One region of the Sphingomonas sp. IC4-52 genome, then DNA from elsewhere that is predicted to be linked to it. Evidence: predicted binding sites of a transcription regulator. Region 1 holds the regulator's gene; each other region holds the start of a gene.
What was found. The regulator LexA, encoded in region 1, represses DNA repair genes until DNA is damaged. The targets are predictions, from matches to a motif close to GTTCCNCNCTTGTTCT.
Positions count from the first base shown of each region.

Region 2: the regulator LexA is predicted to act here: its motif matches at 4,176-4,191, upstream of LK535_RS16130 (ImuA family protein).
Region 3: the regulator LexA is predicted to act here: its motif matches at 4,469-4,484, upstream of uvrA (excinuclease ABC subunit UvrA).

Region 1 is NZ_JAJFEU010000001.1:1,220,151-1,227,987, forward strand. It holds gene LK535_RS06000 (molybdopterin molybdotransferase MoeA) at 1-490, shown strand, start outside; gene lexA (transcriptional repressor LexA) at 547-1,209, shown strand; gene LK535_RS06010 (ComEC/Rec2 family competence protein) at 1,355-3,496, opposite strand; gene gltX (glutamate--tRNA ligase) at 3,527-4,978, shown strand; gene LK535_RS06020 (citrate synthase) at 4,971-6,251, shown strand; gene LK535_RS06025 (hypothetical protein) at 6,253-6,453, shown strand; gene LK535_RS06030 (hypothetical protein) at 6,477-7,724, opposite strand; gene LK535_RS06035 (Coenzyme F420 hydrogenase/dehydrogenase, beta subunit C-terminal domain) at 7,721-7,837, opposite strand, start outside.
Region 2 is NZ_JAJFEU010000008.1:88,086-95,922, forward strand. It holds gene LK535_RS16120 (error-prone DNA polymerase) at 1-1,267, opposite strand, end outside; gene LK535_RS16125 (DNA polymerase Y family protein) at 1,283-3,487, opposite strand; gene LK535_RS16130 (ImuA family protein) at 3,396-4,151, opposite strand; gene LK535_RS16135 (3-methyl-2-oxobutanoate dehydrogenase (2-methylpropanoyl-transferring) subunit alpha) at 4,494-5,777, shown strand; gene LK535_RS16140 (alpha-ketoacid dehydrogenase subunit beta) at 5,959-6,963, shown strand; gene LK535_RS16145 (dihydrolipoamide acetyltransferase family protein) at 6,971-7,837, shown strand, end outside.
Region 3 is NZ_JAJFEU010000003.1:115,808-123,644, forward strand. It holds gene LK535_RS09540 (Coenzyme F420 hydrogenase/dehydrogenase, beta subunit C-terminal domain) at 1-778, shown strand, start outside; gene LK535_RS09545 (TonB-dependent receptor domain-containing protein) at 1,037-4,276, shown strand; gene uvrA (excinuclease ABC subunit UvrA) at 4,492-7,407, shown strand; gene LK535_RS09555 (SIR2 family protein) at 7,661-7,837, opposite strand, start outside.

The sequences.
Region 1 (7,837 bases):
GTTCGCGAAGGTGGAGGCGGACCTCCTCGTCACCACCGGGGGCGCTTCGGTCGGCGATCACGATCTTGTGCAGCCTGCCCTTCGCGCGGCTGGCGCAAATATCGACTTCTGGCGCGTCGCGCTTCGCCCGGGCAAGCCGCTGATGGCGGGCCGCCGCGGCGACATGGCCGTGCTCGGGCTGCCCGGCAATCCGGTATCGGCGTTCGTGACGACCATCCTGTTCGTTAAACCATTGATCGCGCATCTTGCAGGTGCGGCCGACCCGTTCCCAATCAGCACCCACGCGGTTCTTGGCGAGACGATACCTGCCAACGGGCCACGCACCGATTACATGCGGGCGGAGCTGCGCGACGGCCGGGCATTCGTGGCGAGCATTCAGGACAGCTCGATGTTGCTCACCCTTGCTCGCGCGGGCTGCCTCATCGTACGCCCCCCGCACGATCCGGCACGAGAACGCGGCGACTCGGCAGAAATCCTGATGATCGCTTGACGCCCGGTAAAGCGTTCCTTAAAGGTTCTTCGTCTGTTCGCGACGGAGGCGATGCGGTGCTTACCAGGAAGCAGCACGAGCTGATCTGTTTCATCAACGACCGGTTGGCTGAGACCGGCGTGTCCCCTTCGTTCGAGGAAATGAAGGAAGCGCTGGATCTCAAGTCGAAGTCCGGCGTGCATCGTCTGATCTCGGCGCTGGAGGAGCGTGGCTTCCTTAGACGCCTGCCGAACCGTGCGCGTGCGCTTGAAGTGCTCAAGATGCCAGAACGGGCGGAGGTGAAGCAATCGCCGACGCCCGCCTCCACGCGCCGCATCGTGCCGGAACCTGCCAATGATGTGGTGGAAGTGCCGCTGCATGGCCGGATTGCCGCGGGTGTGCCGATCGAGGCCATCGAAGGGGCAAGCACGCTGCCAGTGCCGGCCGCCCTGCTGGGCTCAGGGGAGCATTTCGCCCTAGAGGTTGCGGGCGATTCCATGGTCGAGGCCGGCATTCTGGACGGCGACTTTGCGCTTATCCGCAAGCAGGACGTGGCGCGCGACGGCGAGATCGTCGTTGCCTTGATCGAGGATAGCGAGGCGACCTTGAAGTATTTCCGTCGTGAAGGCGCGATGATCCGTCTCGATCCCGCCAACCGTGCTTATGATCCGCAGCGTTATGCCCCGGCTCAGGTGCGGGTACAGGGCAAGCTTGCCGGGATCCTGCGCCGCTACGCCTGACCCGTTCGGCCTTTCCGGCGATTTTCCGTTAAAGAGCAGCTGCGTGGCTGGCGGCAGCAGGTAGACGCAACCGGATACTTAGCGCTGAACTGATCCGGCGGCGTGATGCTAATCACCTAGAAATGTCGCGTCGAGATGGCAGCTTTCAGGGCTGTCCAGAACGTGCGCTTGACGTGGCCGACACCCACGGGTGGGCGTCGCCGGGACGGTGAACCGTACGCACATTCCCCGTCGCAAGCGTGATTGCGATACCGCCTGTGCTCTCCAGCGCTGGGCGATCGAGCCGCAGCCAGCGCGGGTTGCATCCGCGGGGAAGGCGGCGATCGCTGACAACGATATCCGCTGCACGACAAGCGGCGATCATGTCGGCAATCGGCACCAGATAAGCGCTTCGGGTCGCCAGGACGCGCCATGACCGATCGCCATTGGACAAGGTGGCACGGCACAGATCCCGGCTGCAGCTTGCGTGCGCTTGTTCGGACAGCGGCACCAGCTCTTCCTCCGCGCCTCCCGCTTCGGCGAGCATATCGCGCGCATAGTCACCGGCCCGTTCCCGCAACAGCGCGGTCTGTCCGTCCGTCATGTGTAACGCCACGTGCCTGCCATCGCGGGTGACGAGCACATCCGGTGGCGGAGTGAGCAGGGTCCACACCGTTCCGACCGCAATCGGAAGGAGACCGAACGGCCGCCAGCTGGTGCGCCACAGGGCGAGCCAGAGGCCGCCAGCAACGATGAGACCGAAAGCGACGCCCGGCATGACTGGTATTGCCGTTGTGGCCCCGGGCGCGGCCGCCGTGACATGGGCGATCCAGAGCAGGACGGCGAGCGCCTGCCCCGTCAGCCACCAGATCGGCGCACCGAGCGAAACCGCGTCGACCAGCAGGGCAAGCGCCTCCAGCGGCATGATGACGAACGTCGTCAGCGGGATCGCCACGATGTTAGCCAGCGCGCCGTAAACCCCGGCCTTGTGGAAATGGAATATGGCGATCGGCATCAGCGCCACCTCGACCGCCACACCGGTGAGAAGAAGCGAGCCGCCGCCGCGCAGGAGCCGCCTGGGCCACCCCTCGTCCCGCGGCCCGAACCATTCGCGGACTCGGTGATGCTCCGCCAAGGCAATGATGGCGGTGACCGCGGCAAAGGAGAGCTGAAAGCTGGCCCCTGCCAGCGCCTCCGGCCACATCAGCAGGACGACCAGCGCACCGGTTGCAACCAGACGCAGGGTGAGCGCTTCCCGCCCCAGCGCCATGGCCGCGAGCACCAACAGGGCAGCGATGCAGCTGCGGATTGTGGGCACCTCGCCGCCGGTCAGCCAAGTATAGCCGAGGGCAGCAGCCGCTCCGAGCGCGGCGGCCAGGAGCGGCACCCGGCCAGTGAGCGCCAGCCGCAGGTTGAGGGCCAACAACCGCGTGGCGAGCAGCATGGTCAAACCGACCGCAGCGGTGATGTGGAGCCCACTGACGGACAGAAGGTGCGCCAAACCGGACGCCCGCATCGCCTCCTGATCGGCCTCGTCGATACCGCCGGTGTCGCCCGTCGCCAGCGCAGCCGCGATGCCGCCGGCACTGCCGCTCAGCCGCGCCTGGATGTGCCGGGACAATCGGGTTCGCACGGGTTCATTCGAGCTACCCCCTGACAGGATCCTTACAGGTCCGAGCGCGCGCCCAGTGGCGCCAATGCCGTCAAACCAGGCGACACGCGCGAAATCATAGGCTCCCGGCACGACAGGTGGCGGAGGAGGCATCAAGCGCGCGCGCAACGCCACCGTTGCGTGCGGTACCAGCCCTGCCGGCACGTCACGGTCCAGAACATTCACGCGGATTCGGATCGGCCGGTTGGCGGGCGCAGGATCGGTCCATTGAAGGTCTGTTAGACGAAGCCGCACCAAGCTGCGGGCGGGCAACTGATCGACCTTCTCCACGCGGGCGGTGAGGTGAGCGACGATGGGGCGCTGCAACACCGGCGCAGCGGCGCGATCAGCCTTGGTCCAGATCAGCCCTACGCCGAGCGAAAAGGCAGCCGCGCTGATGGCAACCACGCGGCCGGTTCGCCCGCCACGCCCCAGGGCAATAGCAAACAGCATGACAGCAAGCCCCGCCAGCAGCACGCCTCGCCAACCGATGCTGTCCGGAAGAACGAACCACGCTGAAATCCCCGCCCCCAGCATGACCGGCAGCCACAGGGGTAACTGATCCCGTTCCGCATCCAGCCGGCTTTCCAGCCATGCCCGTGCGGTTTGAAGCGCCGAGAGGTGCGTGCTAGGGGGCTGCGCGGCAGTTGTCGCCATGATCGTTTTCCAGCCTGGGAGCTAGCGCGCTTGAGCGCAACCACAGATACCGGCACGCCTGCTGTCGTAACCCGCTTTGCCCCGTCGCCGACGGGCTTCCTTCATCTGGGCGGCGCCCGTACCGCCCTGTTCAACCTGCTGTACGCCCGCCACTACGGCGGCCGCTTTCTCCTGCGCATCGAAGATACCGATCGCGCCCGCTCCACCCAGCCGGCGATCGAGGCGATCCTGTCCGGGATGCGCTGGCTCGGCCTCGATTGGGACGGCGAGGAAGTCTATCAATCCAGCCGCGCGGCACGCCACGTGGAAGTGGCCGAGGCCATGATTGCCGCTGGTGCCGCCTATCGCTGCTACATGACGTCCGAGGAAATCGAGACGATGCGAGCAGAGGCTCAAGCGAAAAAGCAGCCGCTGCGCATTCGCTCACCCTGGCGCGACCGAACCAATGACGATGCGAACGCTCCGTTCGTCGTTCGCCTGAAGGCGCCGACGGAGGGCGCAACTACGATCGAAGATCGGGTTCAGGGCGCCGTCACCGTGCAGAACGCCGAACTGGACGATCTGGTGCTGCTGCGCTCGGACGGCACGCCGACCTATATGCTGGCGGTTGTGGTCGACGACCACGACATGGGCGTGACCCATATCATCCGCGGCGACGATCACCTCAACAACGCGTTTCGCCAGTTGCCCATCATCAAGGCGATGGGATGGCCCGAGCCCGTTTATGCCCACATCCCCCTCATCCATGGCAGCGACGGTGCCAAGCTGTCGAAGCGGCATGGCGCGGTTGGCATTGAGGCGTATCGCGATGAGCTCGGCATCCTGCCCGAAGCGCTCGACAATTATCTTCTCCGGCTGGGCTGGGGTCACGGCGACAATGAGATCATCAGCCGCGAACAGGCGATCGGGTGGTTCGACCTGAGCAGCGTCGGCAAGTCGCCGTCGCGATTTGATCTGAAAAAGCTCGAGAACCTGAACGGTCACTATATCCGAAGCGCCGATGACGCCCGGCTGGGCGAACTCGTGTCGGACCGGCTTGGTCTCGCACAAGGTGATGCTCGGCGGCCGCTTATGGTTGCGGCCATGCCTGCGCTGAAGCCACGTGCCGCCAATTTGAACGAACTGGCCGATGGCGCACGCTTCCTTCTGGTTACTCGCCCGCTCGACATCGCTGCCGATGCGGAGCCGCTTCTTGCCGGGGACGCGCGGGTCACGCTTGCAAAGGTTCATGCCGCGCTTGACGCTGTAGCCAAGTGGGATACGGAGGCGCTCGAAGAAGCGGTGCGGCAGGTTGCCGAAGCGCAGGGCTTGAAGCTCGGCCAGGTGGCCCAGCCGCTCCGTGCCGCACTCACCGGCCGCCGGACCTCGCCCGGAATCTTCGACGTGCTCGCACTGTTAGGCCGGGACGAAAGTCTCGCCCGCATCGCCGATCATGCCGCGGATCAAACGGCCGCCCAGGGGAAGGACGAAAAGAATGACTGACGCCAAGCTGTCCCTCGCGGATAAGAACTTCGGCTATCCCGTGCTGTCCGGCACGGTCGGGCCCGACGTGGTCGACATCCGCAAGCTGTACGGCCAGACGGGCGCCTTCACCTATGACCCCGGCTTCACCTCCACGGCATCGTGCCAGTCGAAGCTGACGTACATCGACGGTGACGAGGGCGTTCTCCTGCACCGCGGCTATCCGATCGGTGAGCTGGCCGAAAAGTCGAGCTTCATGGAGGTCGCGTACCTCCTGCTGAACGGCGAGTTGCCCAAGGGCGACGAGCTGAACAAGTTCGAGAACACGATCACCCGCCACACCATGCTGCACGAGCAGCTGGCGACCTTCTATCGCGGGTTCCGCCGCGACGCGCATCCGATGGCGATCATGTGCGGCGTCGTCGGCGCGCTTTCCGCTTTTTACCACGATTCGACCGACATCCACGATCCGCAGCAGCGCATGATCGCGTCGCATCGCCTGATCGCCAAGATGCCGACAATCGCGGCGATGGCGTACAAGTACAGCGTCGGGCAGCCGTTCCAGTATCCGGACAATTCGCTGAGCTACACCGGCAACTTCCTGAAGATGACCTTCGGCGTGCCGGCCGAGCCCTATGAGGTGAACCCGGCGGTCGAAAAGGCGATGGACCGGATCTTCATCCTCCACGCCGATCACGAGCAGAATGCGTCGACCTCGACCGTGCGTCTCGCCGGTTCGTCGGGCGCCAATCCGTTCGCGTGCATCGCGGCCGGCATCGCCTGCCTGTGGGGCCCGGCGCATGGCGGCGCCAACGAGGCAGCGCTCAACATGCTGCAGGAAATCGGCACGCCGGATCGCATCCCCGAGTTCATCAACCGGGCGAAGGACAAGAACGATCCGTTCCGTCTGATGGGCTTCGGCCACCGCGTGTACAAGAACTACGATCCGCGCGCGACGGTGATGCAGAAGACCGTGCGTGAAGTGTTCGAGGCACTCAACGTCAACGACCCGCTGTTCGAGACCGCGCTGCGGCTGGAAGAGCTGGCGCTCAGCGACGATTACTTCATCGAGAAGAAGCTGTTCCCGAACGTCGACTTCTATTCGGGCGTGATCCTGTCCGCGATCGGCTTCCCGACGTCGATGTTCACCGTGCTGTTCGCCCTTGCCCGCACCGTCGGCTGGGTCGCGCAGTGGAACGAGATGATCACTGATCCGGATCAGAAGATCGGTCGTCCGCGTCAGCTCTACACCGGGCCGACTGCACGTTCGTACGTGCCGCTGAACGAGCGCTGAGATGCGGCGCTGGCGCCCGGTGCTGTTCGCGCTGGGCGCCGTGCTTGCCCTGGTCGGCCTGCTGTGGGTCGGTCAGGGCCTTGGCTATGTGAATTGGCCATCGTCCAGCTTCATGCTGGACCAGCGGGTTTGGGCGGATCGCGGCGCCGGAGTCGCCGTAGTGGGGCTCCTCCTCATATTGGTCGCTCGCCGCCTGCGCTGACCAGCGAGCCACGCACCAACCTGTCAGCGCTTGAACATATAGCTGACGCTTAGCGTCGCTTGGGCGCCCTCATAGTCGAACAGATCGTTGTCGCTGGCGCGCCGCTGATAAGATCCGCGCACGCTCATGCGCACCTGTCGACGCGCATAGTCGAGGCGCAGGGTGGCGGCATCGACCCGGTCCCTGGTGATCGATAATCCTCTCGGTGCCGCGACCAGCCGAAAGTTACGTTCCGCACGCGAGAGCGCCGCACCAACCTGCACCAACGGGGTCAACGCATAGGTAAACGAGCCAACATAGTTGGTCTGCCGAACGAAATCGGAGGAGAAGCCGGGTGAGACGGCAAGTGCTCGATCGGTCTCAGCGGCCAGGAGGACCCTGCCCCCAAGCCGAAGCGTGGCCGAGAGATCCCAGTTCAGGCCGTCATAGCGCTCGGCACCCCTGAGGCTTACTGGCGAGCCCAGATCGGAATAGCTGATCGAGCCCACCAGCTGAAGGGGCGCGCCCAGGCGGCGATCGAAACGCACACCGGCACTGGTGATCCGGAAGGTCGGCACCTGCGTCGCGGCAAGTCTTCGCCGCTGGTCATAGGAGAAATCACGCCGTTGCACGAAGATCGTGACGATGCCGATCGATGGCTGGGCATAGTTCAGCTCGCTGCCGTAACGGACTTCCTCGACGTCCTGCCCTCGCCGCAGTCGCGCGCTGTTTGCGGTCTCCGCGTAGCGAACGTGTGCGCTAGGGCGAATGCCGATGTCGGGGCCGCATAGGAGTGTCGCCCCGACTTCCTTGAGCGTTTGCACATTTTCTGCCGACCCGGCGGACACGTCCGGGATGATCGACAGATCGATGAGGTCGCTTTGGCGGCGCGCATAAGCAACATTCGGGGCGACAGTGCAGAAAGCCACCGGCAGTTTCGCCTGAGCGCCGAAGGTTATGCGTTCGCGATTCAGGCGGCTGTTTCGCGCATAGGAATCATAACCGATGCTGCCGCGCGTGGTGATTGACGCTCGCCCTCTCGGCAGGGTCATGTCCAGCGATGCGGTGGGAAGGACACGCAGGTCCTCGTTCTCGAGTCCGCGCAGCCGGGCTGCAGCATCGCCGCCCCGCGCAATATTGGTATCGTAGAGAAGGTCGTTTGAGACTGTCAGGGTGACCGATCGCGCAGGTACGGAGAACGTTCGGCCGAGCGGTTGCGCCACCTGCCCCCAAGCCGCTCTCGGAAGCAGGGCTGCGCTGCCCGACAGCAACAAGACGCTCGGAGCCCTCATGCCGGCTGTCCCCGTCCGCCGGCAGTGATGCGCCACTTTCGCCAGCGCCGGAGCAGCACGCGGCGCATGGTTCCCAGAAAGTTGTGCGTGATGTCGTATGGGCGGCCCTGCCG
Region 2 (7,837 bases), on a different contig from region 1:
TCGCGCCGCGGGTGCGGAAGCGGCTGACCACCGCGGTCAGCGCGGCATGATCACGGCCATAGGTTTCGTAGATCCACTGGATCACTTCCTCGCGCCGCTCATGCTCGAAATCGATGTCGATATCGGGCGGCTCGCGGCGTTCCTCCGAGACGAAGCGCTCGAAAAGGAGCTGGTGCTTGATCGGATCGATCGAGGTGATGCCGAGGACGAAGCAGATCACCGAATTGGCCGCCGAGCCGCGCCCCTGGCACAGGATATCGATCGAGCGCGCGTAGCTGACGATCGAGTTTACGGTTAGGAAATAGGGCGCGTAGCCCGTCTTCGCGACGAGCGAGAGTTCGTGATCGAGCTGCCTGGTATAGGGCTCCGGCGGTTGGCCGTCGAAGCGGTTGGCGAGGGCGTTGCGCGACAGGCGTTCCAGCGCCTCCTGCGCAGTGCGGCCGGACATGATGATCTCGTCGGGATATTGATAGTCGAGATCGCGCAGCGAGAAGGTGCAGCGTTCGACGATCGCCTCGACCGCGGCGAGCGCTTGGGGGTAAGCGGCGAAGCGGCGCGCCATTTCCTCCGGAGGCTGGAGATGGCGATCGGCGTGGCGCTCGCGGCGAAAGCCCAGTTCGTCGATCGTGCATTTTTCGCGGATCGCGGTGATGACGTCCTGCAGCATCCGACGATCGGGCTCGTGATAGAGCACGTCCCCGGTGGCGAGCGGCGCCAGGCCGTACGCGGTGGCGGCGGAGGCCGTTTCGGCGAAGCGCCGCCGCTCCCCAGGGCGGCGCCAGGGGGTGAGGCAGATGTGGCCGCGCTTGCCGAAGATGTCGGCTGTGGCGGCGAGCGCATCGGGCGCTGCACCGCTGCGGCCCGGCACCAGCGCGGCGACGAGGCCGTCGGCGTAAGCGGCGACATCCTCCCAATGGAGGAAGCAGTGGCCCTTTTCGCCGCGTTGTGCGTCCGCGCGGGACTTGCCGAGCGTGAGCAGGCGGGTGAGCCGGCTCCAGGCGGCGCGGTCCTCCGGCCAGACGAGCAGGGATTCGCCGGTGACAAGATCGAGCCGGCAGCCGGGGATGGAGCGGATCTCCAGCCCCTGATCCTTGCGCACCTCTTCGGTGGCGTAGAGCGCGCGAACCACGCCGGCGACCGAGTTGCGATCGGTGATGCCGAGCGCCGGCATCCCCATCAGCGCGGCGGTGGCGAACAGTTCCTCACAGGAGGACGCACCGCGCAGGAACGAGAAGTGCGTGGTGACCTGAAGCTCGCTGTACGTCATGCGGCACCATGCGGATCACGCAAAGGTGCCATGGATGTACCAGCTGAGATCGCCGGTCTCCGCGCGGACGCCATCGCCGCGGCGGAACAGCCAGAAACGGTGGCCCTGATCGTCCTCGACGCGGAAATAATCGCGCACCCCGGCCCGCTCGCCCGCGTGGCGCCACCATTCGCCGGTGATCCGTTCGGGCCCGTCGGAATGGGTGATGCGGTGCGGACGGCCGCGCCAGGTGAAGCGGCGAGGCGCATGATCGGGCATTTCGGCAATGACGTGATCGATCGGCTCGGGACGGCGCAGCAGCCGGGCGGGGCGCGGCCAGCGCGGGTGCCAGGCATGATCGGGCGTGCGGCCATCGAGCTGGCGCACGTCGTCGCGCTTCAGGCGGGTGGCAGCGGTGGTGGGAGGATCGAGTGGTGGCAGCGGGGCGACCGAACGTTCGGGCACGTCGCTTTCAATCGGTTGATGCCGCCACAGGCGCGCGGGGCCGATACGGTTGACGAGCGTATCGACCAGCGGGGCGAGATCGGGCGCCTGCTGCTCCGCGAGCGCCGCGCCCAGCGTCTCGGGGCCGAGCGGATCGGCGCGAACGAGGTGAAGCGTCAGCGCGTCGAGGCCGTAGCCGACGTCGATCTCCTCGATGCGGCGGACGATGAGGCGCAGCAGGTGCGAGGGTTCGCGGCTGGCCCGGGCAAGGCCGATGCGGATCACCTGATCGGTCGAATCGACACGCGCGGCGACGAAGGCGAGCGCGCGGGCGCCGACGCCGGCCTTGGCCAGTGCCCCCGCCAGATCATCGACGAGGCCGGCGAGCCAGTGGCCGATCGCATCGGCGGTGGCGATCGGTTCGGCGAAACGGCGGGTGACGGCGATCGGCTGCACCGGGATGATCGGGTCGATCGGCTCGGACAGGGCGCCGGTCGCTTGATCGAGCCGCTGCGCGATTGACTTGCCGAAGCGGCGGACGAGCGGCGCGCGGGGCATCGCCATGAGCTCGCCGATCGTGTCGACGCCAAGCCGGGCGAGCAACTCGCGGGCGCTATCCTCCAGGCGCAGCGCGGTGACCGGCAGCGGCTCGAGCGCGGCGACGTGCGCGCCGGGCGGGATGATCGCGGCGGGCGCAGCCTGACGCGCAAAGGCCCAGGCAGCGCCGGCGGTGTCGGCGATCGCCAGCTGCGCGGTGATGCCGAGCCGGGCGAGCAGGCGCAGCAGGCGGCGGGCCATGGCTTCCTCGCCGCCGTGGAGGTGGGCGGTGCCGCTGATCTCGAGGAACAGGCCGTCGCTGCCCGACAGCGCGACGACCGGGCACCAGCGGCGGGCGAGCGCGGTGGCGAGGCGCTGCAGATCGGCGAGGTCGCCGGCGGCATCCGCGTCGCGCACGTCGATGTCGGGCACGGCGGCGCGTGCCTGGGTCAGCGCCATGCCGGGCGTGAGGCCGAGCGCGCGGGCTTCGGGCGAGGCGGCGGCGATTTCGATGCGGCTGCCCACCTTGTGCACGGTGATGAGGGGGGCGCAAACTTCTCGAACATTGCGCGTGTGGGGTTGGCGCGGGGCATGTTGGAGATTGCTGGCGCGGGCGACGGTGTTGGCGAGGGTGCGGCCGGTGTCGAAAAAGGGCGCGACGCCGGGAACCCGTGCGCCGGCGTCGTTGGAGCCGCAGCGGGCGTATTTGTCGGGGTGGGGCCCTTCGCCGGGATAACGGACGCTGGGCATGGCGTTCCACCGCGCGAGCGCGGCGGCGGCGCGATCGTCGGCGTTGGGATCGAGGCCGTCGAAGCCGCGCCAGCGGGTGTTGGGCACATCCTCGGGATCGGGACGCACGGGTAGCATCGTCGGGACGGGACGCGCGCCTTCGTCGGGCGGCATGGCGCGGAAGGGATGATCGGCGGCCTCGCTGCGACGGCCCATTTCGCGCATCGGCGGACGCTGGTGGGCGGGCATGGCTTCCACCTGGCGCGCGACATCGGCGCGCGTCGATTGCGACCAGGGCTTTTCGGCCGGGGCAGCCGCATCGCTGCGCGCCCAGCGGGCGCCGGGGCGCCAGCCGGTGTTCTTCGGCGCGTCGCATTGCAGCACCTGTTCCTCGGCCACCGCCGCCGTGAGCGGCGCGAGATCGAGCGTAGTGCCCGGTTCAGGCCGCGGCGTTGGTGCGCGGCGACGCTCGGCCCGACGCACGCGATCGATCGCCCAGTGCGGCAGGTAGAGCGAGACGACCCGTGTCATCGCAGGCCTCCAGCAAAGTGTCGAAAGGTTCGCCGCCGCGTTGCCGCACCAGCGAGACGGCCCAGCGCGGGCGGCCCATGCTGCCGCAGCGCAGAGGAACGGAGGGAGCGGAAGCGATCCGCCAGCGGGTGAGCGCGGCGGAGGGCGGGGCCAGCGGATCGGCATCCTCGCGCGGATGACGGCGCAGGAGGAGAGCGATCGTGCGGCCCCCCTCCGCCGCGAGTTGCAGCCGGCGGGTGGCGGGCATGGCGGCACGCTTCACCTCGCCGATCACTGCGCCAAGGCCGCGGTGGCGCAGCCCTTCCTCCATCAGCGCGAGCAATTCGGCATCGTCGCGCGCCTCGGCATAAAGGACGCGTTCGGGGGAGAGGCCGGCCTGGTAAAGGCCGGGGGCGAACAGGTCGCGTCGGCGCACCACCCACAGGATCGGCCCCCAGGCGCGCGCGGCGATCCCGGCCATGAACAAGGTGGCGGCGGCATCGTCGCCCAGGTTGGCAGTGCCGGCGGCGACTTCATGCAACGCGTCGAGTCGCAGCCCGCCATCGGCCAGTCGCGAATCGATTGACGCGATGCCGAACGGCAGTGTTTCGCGTCTCCGGTATCCATCGCCCTCGATGGCCCGAAGCGTCTCGCGCAGCTCGGCAATGACGGCAGGGGACGACACGTTTTCGACTCACTTGCTACGAATGTTCCTATTTTGTTCCAACGCTCGAGAGAGTCAATCGTTCATCGTACTTGCCGCGTTCAGCGGCTGTGATGCTTCGTTAACAGACCCCGCCGGGCGGCAGGAATGATCGCCCTCTGCCTGGCGCGGGTTTATGCAGAAGCACGCCCTTATCTAGCAAGTGTCTGTATCTTCACGGTTCCACTGCGTCGGCCCTGGTGGAACGCGCGCCCAAATCGTTGCAGCTGAAACGACCTCTTTCCCGATCTGTTGAAATTTTATAACAAGGCCCCAGCAACGCGTTCGTGCGTTTTGCCCCACGCGTTTGACACCGGAGAGATCATGGCGGACGCCGCCCGCAGCAATTTGCCCCCGCTCGCGCTGCATGTGCCCGAGCCCAAGTTCCGACCAGGCGACACGGTGGATTTCGCGGACGTCGATGTTCCCGCGGCAGGATCCGTGCGCCGACCCGATACGGCCGAGGACCCGCGCGCCTTCACCGACCTCGTCTACACGATGGTGCGGGTGCTGGACGAGAACAACCAGGCCGTCGGCCCATGGGACCCCAAGCTGTCACCCGACACGCTACGGCGCATGCTGCGCCACATGGCGACGGTGCGCGCGTTCGACGAACGCATGTTCCGCGCGCAGCGCCAGGGCAAGACGAGCTTCTACATGAAGTCGCTGGGCGAGGAGGCGGTGGCAGTGCCGCAGGCCTATGCGCTGGACGCCGACGACATGTGCTTCCCGTCGTATCGCCAGCAGGGCCTGCTGATCGCGCGCGGCTGCCCGCTGGTCGACATGATGAACCAGATCTATTCGAACACCGGCGACAAGCTGCAGGGCAAGCAGCTGCCGATCATGTATTCGGAGAAGCGCTTCAGCTTCTTCTCGATCTCGGGCAATCTGACGACGCAATATCCGCAGGCGGTAGGCTGGGCGATGGCGTCCGCATCGAAGGGCGACACGCGCATTGCCGCCACCTGGTGCGGCGAGGGATCGACCGCGGAGGGCGACTTCCACTCCGCGCTGACCTTTGCCACCGTCTATCGCGCGCCGGTGATCTTCAACGTCGTGAACAACCAATGGGCGATTTCGAGCTTTTCCGGCTTTGCCGGGGCGGAGGCGACGACCTTTGCCGCGCGCGCCGTGGGCTATGGCATCGCTGGCTTGCGCGTCGACGGCAATGACGCGCTGGCCGTCTATGCCGCCACGCAATGGGCGGCGGAGCGGGCGCGGACCAACCAGGGCCCGACGCTGATCGAGCATTTCACCTATCGCGCCGAGGGCCATTCGACCTCCGACGATCCCTCGCAATATCGCAGCGCGGGCGAGCCGACCGCATGGCCGCTGGGCGACCCGATCCGGCGGCTGAAGGATCACCTGATCGCCATCGGCGAATGGGACGAGGAACGCCACGCCGCGATGGACAAGGAGGTCGCCGACGAGGTGAAGGCCGCGCAGAAGGAGGCCGAGAAGAACGGCATCCTGGGCCACGGCCTGCACCAGCCGCTCGACACGCTGTTCGACGGCGTGTTCGAGGAGATGCCGTGGCATTTGCGCGAACAGCAGGCGCAGATGATCGCCGAGGAAGAGGAAAGCGGGCGGCCATGGGCGCGCAAGTGAGCCTCTCCTTTGTCGACGCCCCGGATCTGATCCGGGACCCCGCTTCTTTTCTCCCGCTCCAAGAAAGCGGGACCCCGGCTCAGGGCCGGGGTGACGGTGACATGCTATGACCGACACGCAGATCGAACCCACACAGGCTGAAGCAGCCGGAGCCGAAGATGGCGCCGACGCCACCCAGCGCATGAACATGATCCAGGCGATCAATTCCGCCATGGACGTGATGATGGCGCGCGATCCGGGCGTCGTCGTGATGGGCGAGGATGTCGGCTATTTCGGCGGCGTGTTCCGCGCCACCGCGGGCTTGCAGGCGAAATACGGCAAGACGCGCGTGTTCGACACGCCGATCACCGAAATCGGCATCATCGGCGTCGCGATCGGCATGGGTGCCTATGGCCTGCGGCCCGTGCCCGAGATCCAGTTCGCCGATTACATCTATCCCGCGCTCGACCAGCTGGTGAGCGAGGCGGCGAGGTTGCGTTATCGTTCGGGCGGGGAATTCACCGCGCCGATCACGGTGCGATCGCCGTTCGGCGGCGGCATCTTCGGCGGGCAGACGCACTCGCAGAGCCCGGAAGGCATCTTCACCCACGTATCGGGCCTGAAGACGGTGATTCCGTCGACACCCTATGACGCCAAGGGCCTGCTGATCTCCGCGATCGAGGACAATGATCCGGTGATCTTCTTCGAACCCAAGCGCATCTACAACGGCCCGTTCAACGGCCATTGGGATCGGCCGGCGGCGAACTGGTCCAAACACCCCGGCGGCGAGGTGCCGAGCGGCTATTACAAGATCCCGATCGGCAAGGCCGCGGTCGTCCGCAAGGGCGAGGCAGTGACGATGCTGGCCTATGGCACGATGGTGCACGTGTGCGCGCAGGTGGTGGAGGATACCGGCATCGACGCCGAGATCATCGACCTGCGCAGCCTGGTGCCACTCGACATCGAGACTATCGAGGAGAGCGTGAAGAAGACCGGGCGCTGCCTGATCGTGCACGAGGCGACGCGCACCGGCGGGTTCGGCGCCGAGCTTTCCGCATTGGTGCAGGAGCGCTGTTTCTACCATCTCGAGGCGCCGGTGGAGCGCGTGACGGGTTTCGACACGCCATATCCACACAGCCTGGAATGGGCATATTTCCCGGGCCCCGTGCGCATCGGCATGGCCCTCAAGAAGATTCTGAAGGACTGATCGGCACATGGCGCGTTTTACCTTCAAGCTGCCGGACATCGGCGAAGGCATTGCCGAGGCGGAGATCGTCGGCTGGCATGTCGCGGTCGGTGACCGGGTCGAGGAAGACCAGAACATCGCCGACATGATGACCGACAAGGCGACCGTGGAAATGGAGTCGCCGGTGTCCGGCACGGTGGTCGAGCTGGCCGGCGAAGTCGGCGACCAGATCGCGATCGGCGCGATGCTGGTGGTGATCGAGACTGATGCCGTTGGCGCGGCGGAGCCGGAGGGCGAGGCCGCGGCGGACGTCGAGGAGAAGCTGGGCGGCGCCGACGAGGTCGAGGCGTTCGAGGCCGAGAACCCCGGCGTCGAAGAGGTCGTCGAGCCGGCCCCGGCCGCGCCCGCCCCTGCGCCCCCTGCGCCGGCTGCTGTTGCGCCGGTTGCCGATGTGGCTCCTGCCGCCTCCTCTACGGCTCCTGTTCTTGCCTCGCCGGCGGTGCGGGCGCGGGCCAAGGACCTTGGCGTCGACCTTTCCCAGGTGAAGGTGTCGGAGGGCGATCGCATCCGCCATGCTGACCTCGACGCCTATCTGCGCTACGCCGGCGGGCAGGGCTATCACGCGCCGCACGTCAGCCGGGCGCGGGCAGACGAGCAGGTGAAGGTGATCGGAATGCGTCGCCGCATCGCCGAGAACATGGCCGCATCGAAGCGCCACATCCCGCACTTCACCTATGTCGACGAGATCGACGTGACCGCGCTGGAGGAGATGCGGGCGGACCTGAACGACAATCGCGGCGGCCGGCCGAAGCTGACGATGCTGCCGTTCCTGATCGTCGCGATCTGCCGCACGCTGCCCGACTTTCCGATGCTGAACGCGCGCTATGATGACGAG
Region 3 (7,837 bases), on a different contig from region 1:
TCCGATCCTGAACGAACGCATCACCCACCTGCTCGGCCTGTTCTGCGGTCATATGAAAAGCGCCGCCTTCGTCGACAGCTTCGCCTGGCAGCTCGATGTGAACCGCAAGGATGTGCGCGCGGTGGAATATCGCCGCAAAGATCCCGATCGCCCCGCCAATTGGTACACCGCGCACCTGACCCTCAACGACGGCACCGCGCGCTGGCAGGACTGGTTTCACCTCGCCGATGGTGACTGGGGCGCCGGCTTCTTCCAGAACTCTGCCTGCGACGCATGCGACGATGTCGTCGCGGAATGCGCCGACGTGTCGTTCGGGGATGCGTGGGTGGAGCCTTACTCCTCCGACGGCCGCGGCACCAACGTGGTGATCGTTCGCTCGCCGGACATTGCCGGCCGCATTTCCTCGGCGATCGCGGACGGCCGCCTCGACCTGAAGGCTGTCGATGCGGACTTCATCGCAAATACCCAGGCCGCCGGTTTTCGCCAGCGTCGTGAGGGGCTGGCCTATCGCCTCACCTGGCAAAAGCGCCGCGTAACGCCCGTCAAGCGCGTTGCCCCGCGGGCAACCGGCCATCCGCCGCGCCGCCGCGCCATCTATCGCCTGCGCGCCGGCATTGCCCGCTGGAGCCACCGAATGGCCTTTGCGGCCAAACGACTGAACCGCACCGCGCTCTACACCCGCTGGGCCAAGGCAAGCCTCTACGTCTACCAGGCGTTCGCCTACAAACGCGGTCGCCTGGGTCGCCTGCTCGCGCGCCTCGACGGCGTCGAAGGCTAAGCACAAAGAAAAAGCGGCCGCCGAAGCGACCATTTGCGTAGCACGCACCCTGGGCCGCAGGCGCCAGCGTGGTCCGTTCCCGGTTGATCACGCAATTGCCCGGTCAACGCCGCAGACATCACCAATCCGCATGCGATGTGACAGTTATGTCACGAAAGTTTCAAAAGTCACTTTCTGCTGCACCGCACGGTTGCGATCAAGCACCAGAACGGGTCTGCGGGTCGGCCCACGTTCAGGGTAATGAAAAGGTGTTTGTCAATGCGTACTTTCCACTGGTTGTCGGCCACTGCGCTGGCGACCGCCGCCGTCGTGGTGCCAGGGGTTGCGCTGGCGCAGAGCGAGCCGCAGTCCGGCGAACCGTCGACTGTTGGTGCCGCTACCGGCGAGCAGGAAGCTGATCCGTCCAACGAAACGATTGTGGTCACCGGTACGCGTATCCGTCGTCCCAACGACGATGCGCCGACGCCGATCACGACGTTCGATTCACAGCAGATTTTCTCCACCGGTCGCGTCGCGGTCGGTGACGCTTTGAACCAGCTTCCGCAGTTCCGTTCGTCGCTGGGTTCGCAGAACTCCACCTCGGGCCTCGGTGTTCGCGGTGTGAACTTCCTCGACCTGCGCTCGCTGGGCCGTGCCCGTACGCTGGTGCTCGTCAATGGCCGCCGCCATGTGTCGGCCGACATCATCAACAACGGCAACGCCGTCGACATCAACGCGATGCCGACCGACCTGATCGAGAATATCGAAGTCGTCACCGGTGGTGCGTCGTCGGCAGTTTACGGGTCGGATGCGATCGCGGGCGTGGTCAACTTCAAGCTGAAGCGTGACTATGACGGTATTGCGCTTCGCGGTCAGACCGGCATCAGCGACTATGGCGATGCGGGTAACCAGTATCTTTCGCTCGTCGCCGGCAAGAACTTCGCCGACGGCCGCGGCAACATCGCGTTCAACGCCGAATTCGCCCATCAGAGCGACTATTACGCGTCTGGCCGTCCGAACCTGCGCCAGAACGACGCCTTCATCGTCGTCGACACCGACAGCGGTGTTGCATTTGACGATGTGCCGGATCGTAGGTTCTTCCGCGACCTGCGCAGCGCCACGATTTCGCTGGGTGGCCAGCTCGGCTTCCGTCAGGGCGCCAACCCGGGGTGCGGCGTTGACGCAGTCGGCGCGGCCTTCACCTGCGGCTATCTGTTCGATCGCAACGGCAACCTGACGCCGCAGACCGGCGACCGGGTCGGCCTGGGCCCGAACGGCAACTACATCGGCGGCAATGGCACGACGAGCCGCGAAAGCCGCCTCACCGCCCTCTCGCCCGACGTGAAGCGTTACGTCTTCAACGCGCTCGGCCACTTCGAAGTGTCGGAGGGCTTCGTCCCCTTCTTCGAGGCCAAGTACGTTCGCACCGAAGCAAGCGGCTCGCAGAGCGGTCCGTTCTTCTCGCAGGGCCAGACGCTCTCCGATGGCGTGGCGATCGCTGGGTTCACCGACCGCTCCTACTCGAACGCTGGTTCGGGTTCCGTCAACCGTGAAGGCATCCGCCTCGACAACCCGTATCTCAACGCGGCAGCCCGCGCGACGATTGCTGGGCAGCTTCGCAACTCGATCATTTCGGGCGTGAACCCGAACACGGGCGCCGCATTCAGCGGCGCGTCTGCCGCCGCCAACCAGGCAGCAGCGCTGGCCCAGGTCGACGCCGGCACCTATCGTTTCAGCCTGCGTCGCAACTGGCTGGACCTCGGTATCCGCGACGAGCAGATCAAGCGCGATACCTTCCGCTTCGTCGGTGGTGTCCGCGGCGACTTCAACGACGACTGGAACTACGAAGTTTCGGTGAACTACGGTGAGCACCGCGAAAACAATCTGATCGTCGGCAACGTGAACACCCAGCGCTACCTGCTGGCGCTGGACACGACGCGCAACGCCGCTGGTCAGATCGTCTGCCGCGCGCAGGTCGACGGCGCCTATGCCGGCAGCGACCTGGGTGGCAATCCGGCACAGCTCGCGGCCGATATCGCTGCCTGCGTACCGCTCAACCCGTTCGGCGAGGGCTCGGTCAGCGAGGCTGCGCGCAACTACATCCTGTCGCCGACCGAAGCTTCGGGCAAGGCAACGCAGCTCGTCGTCAACGGCTTCGTCGCGGGTGATTCCAGCCAGCTGTTCGAACTGCCCGGTGGCCCGGTCGGTTTCTCGGTCGGTGGCGAATATCGCCGCGAAACGCTGAGCTATGACCTCGATCCGCTGACCCAAGCGGGCTACAACTTCTACAACGCAATCCCCAGCTTCCGCGCACCGGCGTTCGAAGTGAAGGAAGCGTTCGGCGAATTGTCGATCCCTCTGCTGAAGGACGTGTTCCTGATCAAGGAACTGACGATCTCGGGTGCGGCCCGCGTTGCGGACTACTCCGGTTCGGTCGGCACCGTCGTGGCGTGGAACGGCAACGCGACCTGGCGTCCGGTCGACGACCTGCTGCTGCGTGGCGGTTACTCGCGTTCGGTGCGTTCGCCGTATCTGGGTGAGCTGTACTCGCCGCTCGGTCAGAATTACGCCCCCAACCCGACGAACGACCCTTGCTCGGCCCGCAACATCAACACGGGTTCGGCGACGCGCGCGGCGAATTGTGCGGCCGCTGGCCGTCCGGCGGACTATGACTTCGTCTACACCTCGTCGCTGGAAATCCAGAGCGGTGGCAACCGTCAGCTTGAGGCGGAAACGTCCAACTCGCTGACGCTGGGCGGTGTGTTCACGCCGCGCTTCGTGCGGGGCCTGTCGCTGTCGGTCGACTATTATGACATCACGGTCAACAACGTGATCACGTCGCCGTCGGTCCAGCAGGCCTTGAACGCGTGCTACGACGCACCGAACCTCAACAACCAGTTCTGCGATCAGTTCACCCGCGCGGGTGCCAACGGTGGCCCGAACGGTGAAGAGGCGTTCCGGATCATCGAGGGATCGTTCCAGGATCTTCCGCAGAACTATGCCCGCTTCAAGACGCGCGGCATCGACACGCAGCTGGCCTATAACCGTGACTTCGGCTTCATGCGGGCGAACTTCAAGGCGGTCTGGACTCACCTGATCCAGCTCGACCAGTTCACCGATCCGTCGCGTCCGGACTTCAAGAACGTGCTGACCGGTGAGCTCAGCTACCCGAAGGATCAGGTGATCGCGTTCACCGATCTTCGCTTCGGTCAGTTCACGCTGGGCCACACGATCCGCTGGATCGACGGCATGTATCTGAACACGTTCGAAGACTATAACGGCGTGAACGGTCAGCCGCCGCAGAACCCGGACTATGCGACGATCCGCAAGTATCCGTCGGTCGTGTACAACGACATCCGGTTCGGCATCGACGTGGAAGACGATTTCACGCTCGACTTCGGCGTCAACAACGTAGGCGATGTGAAGCCGCCGTACGGTCTGACCGGCATCACCACCGGCTCGGGCATCTACGACAACCGCGGCCGCTTCTTCTATGCGGGCTTCCGCGCACGCTTCTGATCCAGCGATCAGATTGCAACTTCTGGGGGGTCGGCCACGCCGGCCCCCTTTTTTCATGTCAGTCCGCCGCTCATCGCTCAGCCTGAAGGTCGTTCAGAGCCAGGCGCGCGACGCCAGCACAACGCTCAATTCCGTCCCCCGGCTGGCATGCCCCGCCCCCGCTTCCTACATCTCCGCTCTAGCCCCCCGACCGGAACGGAAGTAGAACTAAACGCATGCTGACTCACATCTCCGTCCGCGGCGCGCGCGAGCACAATCTGAAGGACGTAAGCGTCGATATCCCGCGGGATACGCTGACGGTGATCACCGGCCTCTCCGGCTCGGGAAAGTCGAGCCTCGCGTTCGACACCATCTATGCCGAGGGGCAGCGCCGCTACGTCGAGTCGCTGTCCGCCTACGCCCGCCAGTTCCTCGAACTGATGCAGAAGCCGGACGTCGATCATATCGAGGGGCTCTCGCCCGCCATCTCGATCGAGCAGAAGACCACCAGCCGCAACCCGCGCTCGACCGTCGCGACGGTGACGGAGATCTACGATTACATGCGCCTCCTCTGGGCGCGCGTCGGCATCCCCTATTCGCCGGTCACCGGGGAGCCGATTGCGGCGCAGACCGTCAGCCAGATGGTCGACCGCGTCATGGCGCTGCCTGAAGGCACGCGGCTATACCTGCTCGCCCCCGTCGTGCGGGGCCGCAAGGGTGAGTATCGCAAGGAGCTGGCCGAGTGGCAGAAGGCCGGCTTCACCCGCGTGCGGATCGACGGCGAGATCCACGAGATCGAGGACGCGCCCGCGCTCGACAAGAAGTACAAGCATGACATCGAGGTCGTGGTCGATCGCCTCGCGGTGAACGCGGACATCGCCACCCGCCTCGCCGACAGTTTCGAGACCGCGCTGAAGCTCGCCGATGGCCTCGCCTATGTCGACCTCGCCGACGGCGTCGTGCCGGGGCGCGAGGACGAGGCCGCGTCCGGCGGCGCGATGAAGAACGCCGGTGTGCCCGCCAACCGCATCGTCTTTTCCGAAAAGTTCGCCTGCCCGGTCAGCGGCTTCACCATCGCCGAGATCGAGCCGCGCCTGTTCTCCTTCAACGCCCCCCAGGGCGCCTGCCCGGCGTGCGACGGCCTCGGCGAAAAGCTGATCTTCGACGAGGATCTCGTCGTCCCCAACCACGCGCTCACGATCAAGAAGGGCGCCGTCGTCCCCTGGGCGAAATCCAACCCGCCCTCGCCTTATTACATGCAGGTGCTCGGCTCCCTCGCCCGCGCCTATGATTTCAGCCTCGACACCCCCTGGGCCGAGCTTCCGAAGGAGGTGCAGAACATCATCCTCCACGGCACCCGCGGCAAGGCGGTCACCCTCACCTTCATCGACGGCAAGAAGAGCTACGACGTCAGCAAGCCGTTCGAGGGGGTCATCGGCAACCTCAATCGCCGCATGGCGCAGACGGAAAGCGCCTGGATGAAGGAGGAGCTCGGCAAGTACCAGAGCTCCCAGCCCTGCGAGGTCTGCCACGGCGCCCGCCTCAAGCCCGAGGCGCTGGCGGTGAAGGTGGCGATGCAGGACATCAGCCACGCCACCCACCTCTCGGTGGTCGACGCGCTCGCCTTCTTCACCGATCTGCCCAACCACCTCAACGACCAGCAGCGCGCCATCGCGGAGCGGATCCTGAAGGAGATCGTCGAGCGGCTCGGCTTCCTCAACAACGTCGGCCTCGATTATCTCAACCTCGATCGCACCTCGGGCACCCTCTCCGGCGGCGAGAGCCAGCGCATCCGCCTCGCCTCGCAGATCGGCAGCGGCCTCTCTGGCGTCCTCTACGTCCTCGACGAGCCCTCGATCGGGCTCCATCAGCGCGACAACGACATGCTGCTCGCCACGCTCCGCCGCCTGCGCGATCTCGGCAACACCGTGCTCGTCGTCGAGCATGACGAGGATGCGATCCGCACTGCCGATTACGTGATCGACATGGGCCCGGGCGCCGGCGTCCACGGCGGCCAGGTGGTGGCGCAGGGCACCGTCAAGCAGCTCCTGAAATCGAAGACCAGCGTCACCGCGGATTACCTCAACGGCACGCGCGAGGTCCCCGTGCCGGCCAAGCGCCGCAAGGGCTCGGGCAAGAAGCTAACGGTGCATAACGCCACCGCCAACAACCTGACCGGCGTCACCGCCTCGATCCCGCTCGGCACCTTCACCTGCATCACCGGCGTCTCCGGCTCGGGCAAGTCGAGCTTCACCATCGACACGCTCTACGCCGCCGCCGCGCGCCAGCTGAACGGCGCGCGCATCCTCGCCGGCAAGCACGACAAGGTCACCGGGCTGCAGCATCTCGACAAGGTGATCGACATCGATCAGTCGCCGATCGGCCGCACCCCGCGCTCGAACCCGGCGACGTACACCGGCGCCTTCACCCAGATCCGCGACTGGTTCGCCGGCCTGCCCGAGGCGCAGGCGCGCGGCTACAAGCCCGGCCGCTTCTCGTTCAACGTCAAGGGCGGCCGGTGCGAGGCGTGCCAGGGCGATGGCGTGCTCAAGATCGAGATGCACTTCCTTCCCGACGTCTACGTCACGTGCGACGTGTGCCACGGCGCGCGCTACAATCGCGAGACGCTGGAGGTGAAGTTCAAGGGCCACTCGATTGCCGACGTGCTCGACATGACGGTCGAGGACGCGGCGGAATTCTTCAAGGCCGTGCCCCCGATCCGCGACAAGATGGCGATGCTGGTCGAGGTCGGGCTGGGCTACGTCAAGGTCGGCCAGCAGGCGACGACGCTGTCGGGCGGCGAGGCGCAGCGCGTGAAGCTCGCCAAGGAACTCTCCCGCCGCGCCACCGGCAACACGCTCTACATCCTCGACGAGCCGACCACGGGCCTCCATTTCGAGGACGTGCGCAAGCTCCTCGAAGTGCTCCACGCCCTCGTCGAACAGGGCAACACCGTGGTGGTGATCGAGCACAACCTCGATGTCATCAAGACCGCCGACTGGGTGCTGGACTTGGGCCCCGAAGGCGGCGTCAAGGGCGGCGAGATCGTCGCCGAAGGCACGCCGGAGGTTGTGGCGGCGGAACCGCGGAGCTTTACGGGGAAGTATTTGGCGCCGTTGTTGGGGAAGCGTGAGGCTGTGGCGGCGGAGTGAGCCGCAAATCCTCCCCGAGCTTGCTCGGGGAGGGGGACCAGCGAAGCTGGTGGAGGGGCTGGGTGTGCGTGACGCCTGCCCCGCCCGCTCGTCATCCCGGCCTTGAGCCGGGATCCATCGTGCCGCGGTTGCAGGTGTTGCCGCGGGCGCGACGGAGTGAACGGTGAAGGCGCAACAGCGAAACTATACAACGGCTTTACGCGCCCCATTGCTGAGGCAGCCGCCGGCTTCGGCGGAGTGATCCCTTCTACGACTACAGGTCGACCTGGTAGTCTAAACCGTCGCTTGCCTTCTTGATCAGATCGATAGCCTCTTGTGACCACTTCCGGGTTGCCGAGTTCTCCTTTTTTCCAGTCTTTATTTTGCAATGATATCGATTGTCGGTGTCTCTAAATTTGACGCCTTTATCTTCCTCAATCCTCTTAAGGAT